Regions from separate parts of the Bacillus cereus group sp. N8 genome, predicted to be linked through region 4. Evidence: riboswitches for the same ligand, from Rfam matches in the RefSeq annotation. Region 4 holds a riboswitch; each other region holds the start of a gene.

Region 1 (4,020 bases), on a different contig from region 4:
CAGCCCAAATTTCTTATTCGAACTTGGGCTGTTTTTTAATATAAACTGATACTTTTCTTGCTGGTGCAAAAACTCTAAAAGCCTTGTAAGTACTCTCTTAAACTTGGACATACTGATACTATTAATTTAGCAAAGGTTTGCACCAGAACCTTATTTTTTAATCAACATTATTTAACTGACTCTACTTGTTTTTCTAATTCTATTCCAAGGAATTTAGCAAGCTCAAACATACCAAATTGATTAGCTACAGACTCTGCGTCAGAATTATAGTTTGTGTTTGTATTAATATCATACGTATAAATTGTTCCATCCGAACTGCGAATAAATTCAATACCAGCAACGGTAATTTCATTTTCTTTCAAAAATTCTTTGTAGTGTTCAATGATTGGCTCTTGGAAGTCCGATATAATTTCAAATTTTGTTGACGACTCTTTCTTATTCTCTTCTCCTACTGGGCAAAAAGCATCATGAATAGAGCACGCATCTGCTGGACAAAGCTCAAATCCTTCTGATGTATCTACTTTAACTGCATATACAAACTGACCACCTACAAACTCACAACGTGTAATATATGGTTCTGGCGCTTCAATATACTGCTGTATTAAAGTAATTCCATCAATAGGTTCTTCAAACGTCGGACCATCCAAATATTGTTCTAAAGCATCAATAGAATGAAAAAGTTGAACACCAAGGCCTTTACCTGCACGGTTATGCTTTGTAATGAGCGGTACTTCCCCTAACTCCTTTGCTGCTTTTACTATATTATCACGGCCAACAGCACCAATCGTTTTCGGCACTTGTATGCCAAAATTTCTTAATGCTGCATATTGATTCAATTTACTTACTTCAAGACGTAATGCACGAGATCCATTAAATACTGTTCGCCCGTATCCCTCTAACCAAGCAAGGACTCCTTCAGTCAACTCAGGTGCATATCGATGCCCTCTCGTATGTGAAGAAGCACTCATGCGGCTATAAAAAACACCTTGGGGAGGTTCTTTTTCTAACGAAAGTGTTCCCTCATCTAAAAACCATTCCTCATACGGTAACTCCAGTTCTTCCAACCTTTTCACCAAATGATCCGTCCATTCCTTATTCTCATGTAATATGTAAATTTTACTCATTTGTAATCAATTCCTTTCTTTTCAACTCAACTAATGGCATCACTTTTTCAGAAAATCGTTTCATCTCTTCAAGCTGTGGAGAAAATTGTAAAAGTAATAACGTAACACCTACTTTTTCAAAAGCGAGTATCCTTTCTGCAATTTGTGCTGGTGTTCCGATTAGATTAGGACGTAACCCACGATTGGATACAGAATAATCATTTAGCTTCACTTGCTGTTCCAAATGCGATTTACTAATAAAATCTTGGTAACCCGCATAACCTAAAGCATCATCTTTCACGTCCGTTATGCGTCTCCATTCTTCTAATGCCTCTTCTTCTGTATCACGACAAATGACGTAAGCCGCGAGTCCGAATGACTGCAATGGCTCCTCTGTTACTTTCTTTCTACGATTCTTCATATCTTCTATTTTCACAGACACCTCTTCCACTGTTCCTCCATGCATCACATATGCATCCGCGTGGTTTACAATTACCTCTTTTCCTCGCTCACTCTCACCACCTGCATAGATCTTAATTCCTTGTTTCTGCACAGGTTTTGGACTTAAATGTGTATTATGAAGCTCATAAAAGTTCCCTTTATAAGAAAACGCTTCTTCTTTCCAAAGCTCCTTCAAAACTGTTACAAATTCCTCTGTGCGATTATACCTTTCATCATGTGCGGTAAATACCCCACCATACTGTCTCGCTTCTTCTTCCCACCATGCTGAAACCACATTTAATGTAAAACGACCATTACTTAATTGATCGATATTCGCTGCCATTTTCGCTGTAACTGCTGGATTATGGAAGCCAGGTCTTACAGCTGTCATAATCTCTAATCGATCCGTTACTGCAGCAAGTGCTGCCGCAGTTGTCCATGCTTCTAAACTTGGTGCTGAAACACCTTTTATATCATTTAAGTTTAATTCTGCAATAAGAGTTGTTGAAAAACCTAATTGTTCTGCCGCTTGCGCTGTTTGTTTTGCATACTCAAACGTAGGCGGCATAGATTCATCATCTACATTTCGAAGCCATCCCCCAAAAATCGGTAACCAAAAACCATACTCCACTACATATTCCCCCTCTACCTTTTAGCCATAAAAAAAGCTACTCTTATCGAAATAAGAGTAGCCTTCTTGACTAAGTGAACCGCTCTTATCTTTCAGGTGTTTCTTCACCTGCAGGATTTGGCACCTTTCGTCTAAAACGAGGTTGCCGAAGTTTCATAGGGCCCGTCCCTCCACTTCTCAACATAAGAATTGTTTGATTTTTATTTATTATAATCATCAGAATAATAAAAATCAATCATTTAATACTTATTTTTCCGATACGCATTAAATGATATATAAAAAACCATATTGTTATAGAGAATTATAGGAGTATTATGTTGTTTTACTTTGGGATATATAAAGGGGTATGTTGTATCATGTCGAAAACATCATTTATAACCAATTTGCCTTGCTTCTATTGTAAAAACACATCAAAATAAATACGAACCAAAAGAGGAATAAATAACATGAAAAATAAAAGATGCGAGAATTGTGGTTCTACTAACTTTAAAGAGGGACGAGTTGGAAGTGCTTATCATGCGTATGTTTGGACGATGAACCTAGTAGGTTCTTTTCAGGGGGAAAGCGTTCTAAACTGTTAACAACATTTTGTTTAGAGTGCGGTGAGGTGAAATCATTTAGAGTTGAAAAACCTGATAAATTCAAAGAATAAAATATATTCAAGAATAGATAATAGTACAAAAAAACCATTCCTCATAACCTATAAATGGGATACCGCCAGCATTTTGGAAAATAACCACGCTAAGAGTATGCAAGATTTCATACAGTTTTTCGACTCATTCAGTAACAAACAAGAACCTTGAAACCACGCCAGGATAGGAATTTATAAAAAGATGAATAGAGTTATAGAAAAAGAAAAAGGCGAATTCCTTTTGAAAGTAGGGATTCGCCTTTTTTTTGCTACCGATAATGAGACATTATGTTAACCTAACATGAATATAATATACAAAAGGAATTTATAAGATTTGACGAGAATAAAATTGTATTAAAAGGATATCGGAGGTTTTTTATGAAACTAGTAGGACAGCAAATATATCTTCGACTTTACAAAATTTCTGACGCGAGCGAGTTAGCTAACTTACATACTAGAAATCGCGAATTTTTTCAACGAGTTTGTCCATTACTCCCAGAAGTCTTTTATACAGAAGAACATCAAAAAATACGCATTGAACGGGCATTAAAAAAGAAAGATGAAAACCAAGTATACGCTTTTGGAATCTTTTTAAAAGAAACTGATAAACTTATCGGAGACATTTCATTAACTCAAATTACTAGGGATCCCTTCCAAGGCTGTTATACGGGATTTACCTTAGATAGGGAGCATAATTCAAGGGGCTATACAACAGAGGCTCTTCAACTTGTTGTAGACTTTGCTTTTAGAGAATTGAAACTACATAGAATTGAAGCAGGAGCTGTGCCTGACAATATAGCATCTATACGTGTATTAGAAAAAGTAGGATTTAAAAAAGAAGGTATAGCTAAAGAAAATGTAAAGATTAATGGCAAGTGGACAGATCATCAAATATTAGCTATCATCAACAGCTTGGATGTATAAGCACCTTTCACTTCCAATAACGAATTTTATGTAAATAAGCTGTTAAAAGTTTATTTTATTAATTGACTAAGTAATATTTTGAAAGAAGCTTCTGTGTATTGTGCTAATGCGCTGAATAGGTACATTATTGTATGTTAAAAATTCAGCTTAAGTTGGGATTATATATGACTGAAGATAAAAGACTGAAAAAGCCGGTGGTAAGTTTTATATTACGAACCAACATTATTTTTTGGCCACTTTTTCTTCTCGTTGGAATTACAAAGTTATTAGATTTTCCAACTTGGATTTTT
Region 2 (4,020 bases), on a different contig from region 4:
TAACTATTTTTTCTTTTTTTCATAACGAGCTTAAGAACCGTTTTTAACTCAGACTTAAGACTGAGTTAAATTCAGCCTTTTGTAAAAACAGAAGGTAGGATAGGATAATTCCCTCTTTTATCACACATAAAAAGCCGTACAGAGAATATTCTCTGTACGGCTTCTGTTACTACGAATAACATCCATATTTAATCATGCTGTTTTATGATACTCTTTTTTTTCCGCCACTTTAGAAAATCTCGGGAAACCAATTAATATAGAAATGATTCCACATACTCCAACTAAGATCGGATAAAATGCATATGGTAACAATTCAACCGGAGATAACGCAGCAAATCCTGCCGCAGTTAACATTTGAGCACCATATGGGATTAACCCTTGTATACAGCAAGAGAAAAGATCTAGTACACTCGCTGATTTACGTGGATCAATTTCATATTGATCCGCAATGTTCTTCGCAAGAGGACCCGTAAAAATAATCGAAATCGTATTATTCGCTGTACACATATTCGTCATACTCACTAAACCAGCAATACCGAACTCTGCTCCTTTTTTCGAACGAATATTACGCGTTAAAAGATTCATTAAATATTGAATACCACCATTATATTGGATCAGTTCAACCATACCACCGATTAATATAGCAAGTAATACTAGCTCCATCATACTGCCCATGCCAGTCGTTACACTTTTAAAGAAACTTTCTAACGTGTAACTTCCATCTATAAGCCCTATAACACCTGATAATACAGTTCCACCAGTTAACACAATAAGTACATTCCAACCAAGTAACGCCGTAATAAGTACTCCTGCATACGGTAAAATCTTTATCCAGTCGAAACTATGGGCTTTAACTTGTGTATCACTTCCTAAAGTAATTATTACTAATAGTACAATTGTAATAATAGCAGCTGGCAATACAATTAAAAAGTTCGTTTTAAACTTATCTTTCATTTCTGTTCCTTGTGAACGAACAGCAGCAATTGTTGTATCTGAAATAAATGATAAATTATCACCAAACATCGCTCCGCCCACAACAGTAGCCATCGCAAGTGCAATTGAGATATCAGTTTGCCCACTAATCCCTACAGCAATTGGTGCTAGTGCTGCAATTGTTCCCATTGAAGTTCCCATCGCTAATGAAATAAATGCCCCTATAACAAAAATTCCAGCAACGATAAATCCTGGTGGCAAAATAGATAACGCTAAATTAACAGTTGAATCAACTCCGCCCATTCCTTTTGCTGTTTCAGAAAACGCCCCTGCAAGTACAAAAATTAATACCATAATCATAATATCCGGATTTCCTGCACCTTTAGCAAATCGTTCTACTTTCGCATTAAAGCTTTCTTTACGATTCATCACTAAAGCGACCCCTACAGCAATTGAAATTGCTACAAGTATCGGCAATTTATAGAAATCACCTGTAATAATTCCAGAACCAATAAATAGCGCCAAAAATATCCCAAGTGGTAATAAAGCCAAACCATTTCCTCTCGTTTCTTTCAAAGTACCATCTCTCCCTAGTTTCAACCTTTTTCTAATGAATAACAAAAGACCTCTTCCAATGAGAAGAGGTCTTATACATCTATAAGAAACGCTCTTCTCATCTTTCAAGCACATGCTTGCTGGATTTGGCACAGCACTCTGAAATCGAGTCCGCTGCCGAGGCATCGTAGGGCCAGTCCCTCCGCCTCTCTTTATAAGAAGGTTTCATATTTATTTTTTAATAATAATTTCTTCCCTAACTTTACTCGCTTACAAAACAAAAGTCAATTATTTTTTGTATAGATTTTTTTGGTAATTATGCAAAAATTTGAATACAACAATCATTTTAACTTTTCGATTTCTTTATCTAATATTGAAATCCAAGAAAATTCTTCATTTTTTATCGTTGCTACAATCCATTTTGTTATACGCCATGCTAATTCATATTCTTCCTTAGTAACATCACCTATATTATAGGCATCCTCTAACTCATCTTCATCCAATACATAAATCTCACCGCTCGGTAACAATACTACATCTAAGTATAAATCATCAAAATAAGGCAAACCACGATCGTCAATTTTAAATTCTTTCGTCACATCGATATAATATTGCACTAATTGTTTTTGATTGTCTAACATAGCTGTAATTGCAAAGTTTTTGTCGCTTATAAAATATTGCATCCATGTATACCCATCACCTGCAATGCAAATCTCTTTACTATTGTATTCTTTATAACTAGGCTCTCTCACCTTTTTTATATCCAATATTCCTAACATACCTGCTTCAACTCGTTTTACTGTGTATGTCTTCTCTATTAATCGCTTCCACGTAGAACCATCACCGTACTTACGTTTCATAACTTTCGCTCCTCTTCTACATACAGAAAAGCTCTCACATAATATGTGAGAGCTTTTCAAATCATAATTAAGCCGCTTGACCCTTTTCAGATATCTCTTTTAAATAGGCTTGTCCTTTTTCAGCGTCATATTGACCTTCCCACTTAGACATAACTACAGCCGCTAAAGAGTTACCTACAACGTTAACTGCCGTACGGGCCATATCTAGAATACGGTCAATACCTGCAATAAACGCTAAACCTTCAGCTGGAATACCTACTGTACCAAGTGTTGCTAATAATACAACGAATGATACGCCCGGTACACCCGCGATACCTTTTGATGTAACCATTAATACAAGTAATAACGTAATTTGTTGTGTAATGGATAATTCAATACCGTACATTTGCGCTAAGAAAATTGCCGCAATTGCTTGATATAACGTTGATCCATCTAAGTTAAATGAATAACCTGTTGGAATAACGAAAGATGTAATTGCTTTCGGGCAACCGAATTTCTCCATTTTCTCCATAATTTTCGGTAAAACCGTTTCTGAACTTGCTGTAGAATACGCTAAGATCAGCTCGTCTTTTAAAATTTTAAAGAATTGGAAAATGTTAATACCGAATATTTTCGCTGTAAGTCCTAATACGACCACAACGAAGAATATCATTGCTCCGTATACTACAATGAGTAATTTCCCTAATGGAATTAATGAAGCTAATCCGAATGTAGAAACTGTAACACCAATTAATGCGAATACACCAAATGGCGCAAACTTCATAACTTGGTTCGTTACATAAAACATTGCATCTGCTACACCTTGGAAAAATTGCAGAACTGGTTTGCCACGCTCACCAATTGCTGCTACACCTAAACCAAATAATACTGAGAAGAAGATAATAGCAAGCATATCACCTTCAGCTAATGATTTCATAATGTTCGTCGGAACAATATTTACAAACGTATCCGCGAACGAATGACTTTGTACTTGCTCTGTCGTATGTGTATATTTAGAAATATCTGTTTTTGTTAACTTATCCATATCAACGCCTTTTCCAGGTTGGAAAATGTTTGCTATTAATAGACCAACAGCAATTGCAATCGTTGTAATAATTTCAAAGTAAATAATTGTTTTTCCGCCTAGTCGGCCTAACTTCTTAACATCGCCAACACCAGCAACCCCAACAACAATACTCGCTACAACAATCGGTACAACAATCATCTTAATTAATCGGATGAAAATATCACCAATTGGTTGTAAGTACTTCACCACTTCTGGATTGCCAAAGAAAATAGCCCCAACTGCAATACCAAGCGCAAGTCCTATTAAAATTTGCCATGCAAGTCCTATTCTTTTCATACTTGTGGTAACCCCCTCTTCGATGTGTCACTCTATCTCTCATTCTATGTCTATAAAACTTGAAATTAAGAGTATTACATATTATTCGACAATTCACTACATTTTGTCCCTGTTAAAAATCATAAATCAAAAATTAAAATCTGACAACAAAATAAGTTTGCCCGAACGCAAATAATTTTCTTGACAAAAATAAACCTCATGTCAGAAAACCTCACATGAAATCGATTCCTCACTAGTGATTGATAGGTTTTTGAAGTACTGTTTCATTATGGAAAACTCCATCATTTTCCATGATTTTTTTAAACAATATAGAAATTGATACCTTTTTCT
Region 3 (4,020 bases), 200 kb from region 4:
TATAGCTAAATTCAATGTTCCTATTTTATTCGCAGTATCACCATTTTCAACGATTCGATCTGCTCCTACGATAATCGCATCAATTTCTTTCGTACGAATTGCATGAGCTGCCGTATTATCTGTAATAAGCGTTACATCAATTTCCGCTTGTTTCAACTCCCAAGTCGTTAAACGTCCCCCCTGTAAAACTGGTCTTGTTTCACATGCATACGCATGTAAATGTACACCTTTCTCTTTCCCAATATAAAACGGTGCTAATGCAGTACCATATCTAGCAGTCGCGATACTCCCTGCATTACAAATTGTTAAAATTTTATCACCGTCTTTAAAACACGTTAAACCATGTTCTCCAATATTTCGGCACACTATTTCATCCTCTTGCTGAATGCGAAGCGCTTCTTCTTCTAATATTTTTTGAGCTTCTTTTATTGTAGTAATCTCTCGAATAGATTCTCTCATACGATCGATTGCCCAAAATAAATTGACTGCTGTCGGGCGTGATGTTCCTAAATAGTTACAATCTCTATTAAACTTCTTTTGAAACTCATCGATATTTATAGCATCGTATTTCTTTGCCGCAAGCGCCAAACCAAACGCAGCTACAATTCCAATTGCAGGTGCCCCGCGTACTTCTAACATAACAATGCTTTTCCATACCTCTTCAATAGTCGTTAATGTTTTAAACTCAGTAATATGCGGTAGTTTTGTTTGGTTTAATACCGCAATGGCATCGCCTTTCCAACTTACAGATCTCGGAACAGTAACAATTGTACTCATGCTTTTACCCCTCCAGAAACTGTCTGTTGAAATAGTGTTCGGAAGAGTTGAATATCAGCACTCTTAGATTCATATTTTATTAGTTCTTTTCCTAAGTATAGAGCTTGCTTCTTAGCTTGAATTCTTTTTTCTTTATTTGCTATTTCATCTAAATCAGCTACATGAGCTAAGCCAATTGTTCTACGAATCAGTTCACATCCGGCAAACCCGACGGCATCAGTAAAGATATTTTGCAAAATAATTGGTAACCATTGTTTTTCTTTCGTATATGCTTCTACCCCTTCTCCAATCCATAACCTCGTAAAAGCTTCTACAAAATAACTCCATGTCTTCTCTATATGGAAAAATAGTATATTTCTCTGCTCTTCTTCTCTTGATAAAGCATTTAATAATAAATTTGCAACAAATTGACCGATATCAAATCCAAATGGACCGTACGTTGCAAACTCTGGATCAATTACTTTCGTTTCAGAAGGTGATGAAAATATACTACCAGTATGTAAATCTCCGTGTATGAGAGCCTCTTTTCTCGTCAAAAACTTATACTTATACTGTGCTACTTTTAATTTTAAAGTTTTATCACTCCATAGTTCATCAACCACTAGTTGTAACTCTGGTTCATAATCATTTGTATCATAATGACTAAACGGATCTGTAAACACTAAATCTTCTGTAATTTTGCTAAGGTCTGGGTTTACAAATGTACCTTCTAGTACCCTTTTCTCTTCTGACTGTAAACCGAAATCTGAAGTATAAAACAACACATGTGCTAGAAAACGACCAATATGTTGGGATAAAAGTGGATATCCTTCTCCATCTATTAATCCTTTTCTTGTAATTGTTAGCCTTGATAAGTCTTCTATGACTGTTATTGCTAACTCTTCATCATGACTGTACACTACCGGCACATATTCCGGCACATACTTCGCGAAAATTTGTAATGCTTTACTTTCAATCGTCGCTCTTTTTATAGACAGTGGCCAGCTCTCACCAACGACTTTCGCATATGGCAGTGCTTGTTTTATTATAATAGACTTCTCTCCATCATCTAATTTGAACACGTAATTTAAATTTCCATCTCCAATTTCATGACAAACTACATTTGCTTTCTTTTCAAAATAACCGTGTTCCTTCGCATATTGTATAGCTGTTGTTTCAGTTAATGAATAATATCCCATCGTCTTCTCCTCCTTTTCATTCAGAGGTTTTTCTAAAATAGAAAAACCCCTTTCCACAAAGAAAGAGGTTTGAAGTTTATCTTCTCCCCTCTTATCTGCCAGAAAGTAAACCTTCTGTTGGAATTAGCACCGTGCCTTTTGGCGTCATAAACGCCCCATTTCACAATGGTATTACGGTCGGTTGCTGGGCTTCATCGGGCCAAATCCCTCCACCTGCTCTTGATAAGAGTTGTATAATTTTTTAGAATTTTTAACTTTATGTTGAAGACTATACCAAGAATAAAAATCACTTGTCAACATTTTATTTGTATAATTCTGGACGTCGATCTGCAAAAACTGGAATTCCTTTACGTACCTCTTTAATCTTCTCGAATGTAATTTCTCCAAATAAAATGGATTCCTCTTCATTTGCCTCTACTACAACTTCACCCCAAGGATCTACAATTAGAGAATGACCTGCAAACTCATTATTCGGATCCTTTCCTGCCCTATTACATGCAACAACATAACACTGATTTTCAACTGCTCTTGCTTGCAATAGCAAGCGCCAATGCGCTAAACGAACTAATGGCCATTCTGCTACAACAAATAAAACTTTTGCACCTTTAGCAGTATGAACGCGCATCCACTCTGGAAAACGAATATCATAACAAATGGTGCCAGCGCAGTCGACATCATCTAACTTAAATTCGCCTGTACTATTTCCAGCGATTAAATATTTATGTTCATCCATAAGCTGAAATAAATGCACTTTACTATATTCATTGACTAGCTGACCTTTATTAGTTACAACATACATTGTATTTGTAACACCTTGCTCTGTTTGCTTCGCTATGGAACCACCAACAATATGTACACCATATTGTTTCGACCATTCTTTCAACTTTTCTTTCGTTTCTACTCCATCCCTATCTGCAATTTCAGAAAGTCTCGTTAGATCATATCCTGTTGTCCATAGTTCTGGTAAGACGATAACATCTGGCCTTTCCTTCATCGCTTCACTTATTTTATTTTTAGCATTCTCAATATTTTTTTCTACATCTCCAAAGACAATATCCATTTGAATACATGCGACTTTCATTTTGTCAGCCCCATTCTTAATTTTTTTCTTTACAAAATACTGGAAAGATTATATCATTTGTCACTAGAATTGTAACAACTTTCAAAAGAGGTGGAAAGTATGAAATTATTTCAACCTTCTGAGATAGTAACATCATTGCCAACACAATTTTTCGCTTCACTTGTTGCAAAAGTTAACAAAGTCGTTGCAGCTGGTCACGATGTTATTAATCTAGGTCAAGGTAATCCAGATCAACCAACACCGCAGCATATCGTAAAAGCTTTACAAGATGCTGCAGAAAAGACTATTCATCATAAATATCCGCCATTTCGCGGACATGAAAGTTTAAAAGAAGCCGTGGCAACATTCTATCAACGTGAATATGGTGTAGTAGTAAATCCAAAAACGGAAGTTGCTATTTTGTTTGGTGGAAAAGCTGGATTAGTAGAATTACCAATTTGTTTTACAAACCCTGGTGATACTATTCTCGTTCCAGATCCAGGCTATCCAGATTATTTATCCGGAGTTGCTTTAGCAAAAGCACAATTTGAAACAATACCGCTTATTGCAGAAAATAACTTTTTACCGGATTATACAAAAATTGATGACTCTATTGCGAAACAAGCAAAGTTAATGTTTTTAAACTATCCAAACAATCCTACTGGTGCTACTGCATCAAAAGATTTCTTTGATGAAACCATTCATTTTGCTAATAAACATAATATATTAGTTGTTCACGATTTTGCTTACGGTGCTATTGGATTTGATGGTCAAAAACCAGTTAGTTTCTTGCAAGCAGACGGCGCCAAAGATACAGGAATTGAAATTTACACATTATCAAAAACTTTTAATATGGCCGGATGGCGTATTGCTTTTGCAGTGGGGAATGAAAGTGTCATTGAAACAATTAACTTATTACAAGATCATATGTATGTTAGTATATTTGGTGCAGTTCAAGATGCTGCCCGTGAAGCACTATTAAGTTCACAATCTTGCGTCGTAGAC
Region 4 (4,020 bases):
TTGTTGTATATCAAATCCAAGATGTGTTTGTAATCCTGGATAATAGACGTTTTTAACTTTAGCGTGCTCTTGTAAATAATGTACAATTTTATTGGCATTTGCAGCTGAATGCTCAAGGCGTACATGCAATGTTTTTAGACCGCGAAGTACGAGAGAACAATCTTGAGGCCCTAAAATAGCGCCGAATGCATTTTGTAAAAATCCAAGTTTTTGAGCGAGTTCGGCATCTTTTACGACCGCTAATCCGGCAGTAACATCGCTATGGCCAGCAATAAATTTTGTGGCACTATGAAGAACAACATCGGCTCCAAGATCAAGTGGCTTCTGGAATAGTGGTGTCAAAAATGTATTATCAACAAAAGTAAGAGCACCAATAGATTTTGCAAGCTTAGAAACAGCACGAATATCTGTCACTTTTAAAAGTGGATTAGAAGGTGTTTCTACATAAAATAGCTTCGTATTTGGTTTAATGTTTTCTTTTACTTCTTCCATATTTGTCATATCTACAAATGTATGTGAAACACCGTAACGAGAGAGTACTTCAGTTATAATTCGGTAAGTGCCTCCGTATACGTCTTCTGAAATGAGTACGTGATCACCTTGTGAAAGAAGGAGAAATGCAGTGGAAATCGCTGCAATTCCTGATGCAAATGCGAATCCTTTTGTTCCGCCCTCTAATAAAGCAATGATATCTTCAAGAGCTTCACGAGTTGGATTACCCGATCGGCTATAGTCGTATTTCCCGAAAGCATCTACGTCAAACTGGTGAAATGTTGATGTGTTATAAATGGGAACGTTAACAGCTCCTGTTTGAGTATCATGTTTATACTGGTTGTGTAGTAAGAGTGTATCGATAGAATAACTCATATGCTTACACCTTCTTTTACAAGTTTAATGGCTTGCTTTAAGTCTTGAATTAAATCGTTACTATTTTCAATGCCGACGGAGAATCGAAGAAGACGATTACATACACCGTTTGCCGTTCTAATTTCTTCAGGAATATCAGCATGCGTTTGCGTTGCTGGATAAGTCATTAAACTTTCTACACCACCAAGACTTTCAGCAAATGTGATTAAGGATAAAGATTGTAAGAATGGATTAATCCATGTTTCATCTTGAAGACGAAACGAAATCATACCGCCTCTTCCTGGGTAAAATACATCTGTCACACCGTCTTCATCATTTAAATAAGCAACAATTGTTTTCGCATTTTCTTCATGTTGTCTCATGCGAAGCGCTAAAGTTTTCATACCACGAATTAATAGCCATGAGTCAAATGGGCTTAAGACAGCACCGGAGGCATTATGATAATGAGCAATTTCTTCACAAAGTTCTTTTCCTTTTGCCACGACAAGTCCGCTTAGTACATCGTTATGCCCGCCTAAATACTTCGTTGCACTATGAAGTACGATATCGGCACCCTCTGTTAATGGTTGCTGTATATAAGGAGTGTAGAATGTATTGTCTACGATAAGAAGTAGTCCGTGTCTTTTCGCTACAGTTGCGACAGCGGCAATATCAGTAACTTGCATTAATGGATTAGTCGGAGTTTCTATGAAAATAGCCTTCGTTTCAGTTGAGATAGCTTGCTCAATTTGTTTAATAGATTGTGTATTTACGTATCTACATCGAACATTCCACTTTTTTTCGTGTTCGGAAAATAAGCGATACGTTCCCCCGTATAAATCTTCGGATACAATAAGTTCATCTCCAGAACGGAATAATGAAAGGACGAGGAGAACAGCTGCCATACCTGAACTACAGGCATAACCTTGTTCGCCATATTCTAAATCTGCGATTGCCTGTTCTAAAAGACCACGAGTTGGATTTCCAGTTCGTGAATAGTCAAATCCGGTAGATTTACCAAGTCCTTCGTGACGATAAGCGGTTGAGAAATAAACGGGTGGATTAACAGTTCCTGTTGTAGTTTCGCTACGATTTCCGATTTGTGCTAGTTTTGTTTCGATAGTTGACATGTGAAAATTCCTCCTTTTTAAATTGAACGAGTAGTTGAATATAAAATAAAAAAAGCCTTCTAAGAAGAAGGCTTTCGGATTGAATAGAGTCTTCTTCTCATCTGTCAAATCTTTCACAATTTGCTGGAATTAGCACCTTATTAACAAATTGTTAATGGTTGCTGAGGCGTCATAGGGCCAGTCCCTCTACCTCTCTAGATAAGAATGTTCGTATGAAATTTTTATTATGTTTTTAACTTTACAACAAAAGTTAATTGAATTGCAACTTTATTTTAAATAATTTTTATTTTTCCGCAAGTGTCATTGACTTTTATATTTGTGCATGCTAAATTTATAAAAAATTAACAAACATTGTTAAAAAGGGAACGTATTTCCTTTTAGCTACATAAATAAAATAATAAAGACAACTCTTATTGAGAGCGGTGGAGGGAAAGGCCCTGTGAAACCCGGCAACCTGCAAACGAAATGTTTGAAACGGTGCTAATACCTGCAAAACGAATGTTTTGCATAATAAGAGGCGGAACAATTATGTCCCCCTCTTCAAAGTGAAGAGGGGGTTTTTATATTGATAGAAATGAGGGAGATTCGTGAAATTACTAGATTTATTATCAAAAGGAATTGTAATAGGTGATGGTGCGGTTGGAACGTTATTACATTCGCATGGTTTACAAAGTAGTTTTGAAGAATTGAATTTGTCTGATCCAGACTTAATTATATCGATTCATAAACAATATGTAGCTGCTGGAGCGGATGTTATCCAGACGAATACGTATGGAGCAAATGAAGCGAAATTACGTATGTATGGCTTAGAGAATCAAGTTGTTCAAATTAATAAAGCAGCAGTGAAGATTGCGAAAGCATCTGTTACAGAAAGAAATGCAATTTTAGGAACAATTGGTGGTATGAAACATATCGGAGCTGTTACAACAACTGATATGGAAAGGGAGTTTATGTTACTTGAGCAGGCAGGTGCTTTACTAGAAGAACAGGTTGATGGATTGTTATTAGAAACTTTCTATGATGAATTTGAATTACTTCATGCTGTTAAGGTGTTACGAAAACAAACGAATATTCCAATTGTAGCCCAATTAGCGTTACATGAGGCAGGTACGACTCAAAATGGAAATGATGTAAATGAAATATTAAAACAGCTTTTAGATTACGGTGCGAATGTTGTTGGATTGAACTGCCAACTAGGACCACTTCATATGACGGAAGCTTTTAAAATGATATCGATTCCTCAAAATGGCTACTTGTCAGCATATCCAAATGCAGGTCTCCCGAATTATGTGGAGGGACGTTACGTATATGAGGGAAGTCCGGCTTATTTTGAAGCGATGACACCGAAATTTATTGAGCAAGGTATTCGGTTATTGGGTGGTTGTTGTGGTACTACTCCAGAACATATTGAAAGTATGAAGCGCGCTATTGCAAATGCTATACCTGTAATAGAAAAGGACACGATTCAAAGACCAAAAGTAGTTCATACACACGAGAAACGTTCGAAATCTCACGTCACTCTAGCAGAGAAAGCAAAGAAACAAACGACAGTTGTAGTGGAATTAGACCCACCGAAAACATTAGACACGCAGCGTTTTTTTGAAGGGGCAAGAGCACTGAAAAGAGCTGGGGCAGATGCTATTACTCTAGCAGATAATTCATTAGCATCGCCTCGCGTTTCGAATATGGCAATGGGTGCGTTATTAACAAAGCATGATATTCCGGTATTGACTCATTTAACGTGTAGAGATCATAACGTCATTGGCCTACAATCTCATTTATTAGGTTTATCGGCGTTAGGGATGGAGGAAGTGCTAGCTTTAACTGGTGATCCAGCGCGTGTTGGCGATTTCCCAGGTGCAACTTCTGTATATGATTTGTCCTCTATTGAGCTCATAAAAATGATTAAAGAAATGAACGATGGGCGTTCCATTTTAGGGAAATCAATTGGTCCGGCAACAAGATTTTCTGTCGGCGGTGCGTTTAATCCGCATGTAAGACATTTAAAAGCAGCGGTTAAGCGAATGGAACGGAAAATAGATGC

The links. Region 4 has a riboswitch for S-adenosylmethionine ahead of JDS80_RS01320 (bifunctional homocysteine S-methyltransferase/methylenetetrahydrofolate reductase). Riboswitches for the same ligand answer to the same signal wherever they lie in the genome.
Region 1: it holds a riboswitch for S-adenosylmethionine, as region 4 does, so the genes downstream of both, JDS80_RS23585 (LLM class flavin-dependent oxidoreductase) here and JDS80_RS01320 (bifunctional homocysteine S-methyltransferase/methylenetetrahydrofolate reductase) in region 4, are expected to answer to the same signal.
Region 2: it holds a riboswitch for S-adenosylmethionine, as region 4 does, so the genes downstream of both, JDS80_RS06080 (Na+/H+ antiporter NhaC family protein) here and JDS80_RS01320 (bifunctional homocysteine S-methyltransferase/methylenetetrahydrofolate reductase) in region 4, are expected to answer to the same signal.
Region 3: it holds a riboswitch for S-adenosylmethionine, as region 4 does, so the genes downstream of both, mtnK (S-methyl-5-thioribose kinase) here and JDS80_RS01320 (bifunctional homocysteine S-methyltransferase/methylenetetrahydrofolate reductase) in region 4, are expected to answer to the same signal.

The regions. Positions count from the first base shown of each region.
Region 1 is NZ_JAEHBK010000023.1:33,315-37,334, forward strand. Features, by position in the region: gene JDS80_RS23580 (ATP-grasp domain-containing protein) at 168-1,124, opposite strand; gene JDS80_RS23585 (LLM class flavin-dependent oxidoreductase) at 1,117-2,175, opposite strand; SAM riboswitch class I at 2,258-2,364, opposite strand; partial or broken gene JDS80_RS23590 (hypothetical protein) at 2,622-2,827, shown strand; gene JDS80_RS23595 (GNAT family N-acetyltransferase) at 3,185-3,730, shown strand; partial or broken gene JDS80_RS23600 (CPBP family intramembrane glutamate endopeptidase) at 3,895-4,020, shown strand, end outside.
Region 2 is NZ_JAEHBK010000002.1:384,838-388,857, forward strand. Features, by position in the region: gene JDS80_RS06080 (Na+/H+ antiporter NhaC family protein) at 193-1,509, opposite strand; SAM riboswitch class I at 1,604-1,709, opposite strand; gene JDS80_RS06085 (ribonuclease FAU-1 family protein) at 1,830-2,348, opposite strand; gene gltP (glutamate/aspartate:proton symporter GltP) at 2,416-3,690, opposite strand.
Region 3 is NZ_JAEHBK010000001.1:449,075-453,094, reverse strand. Features, by position in the region: gene mtnA (S-methyl-5-thioribose-1-phosphate isomerase) at 1-777, opposite strand, end outside; gene mtnK (S-methyl-5-thioribose kinase) at 774-1,955, opposite strand; SAM riboswitch class I at 2,044-2,184, opposite strand; gene JDS80_RS02455 (carbon-nitrogen family hydrolase) at 2,257-3,036, opposite strand; gene JDS80_RS02450 (pyridoxal phosphate-dependent aminotransferase) at 3,136-4,020, shown strand, end outside.
Region 4 is NZ_JAEHBK010000001.1:252,886-256,905, forward strand. Features, by position in the region: gene metC (cystathionine beta-lyase) at 1-867, opposite strand, end outside; gene metI (cystathionine gamma-synthase/O-acetylhomoserine thiolyase) at 864-1,976, opposite strand; SAM riboswitch class I at 2,071-2,181, opposite strand; SAM riboswitch class I at 2,384-2,493, shown strand; gene JDS80_RS01320 (bifunctional homocysteine S-methyltransferase/methylenetetrahydrofolate reductase) at 2,564-4,020, shown strand, end outside.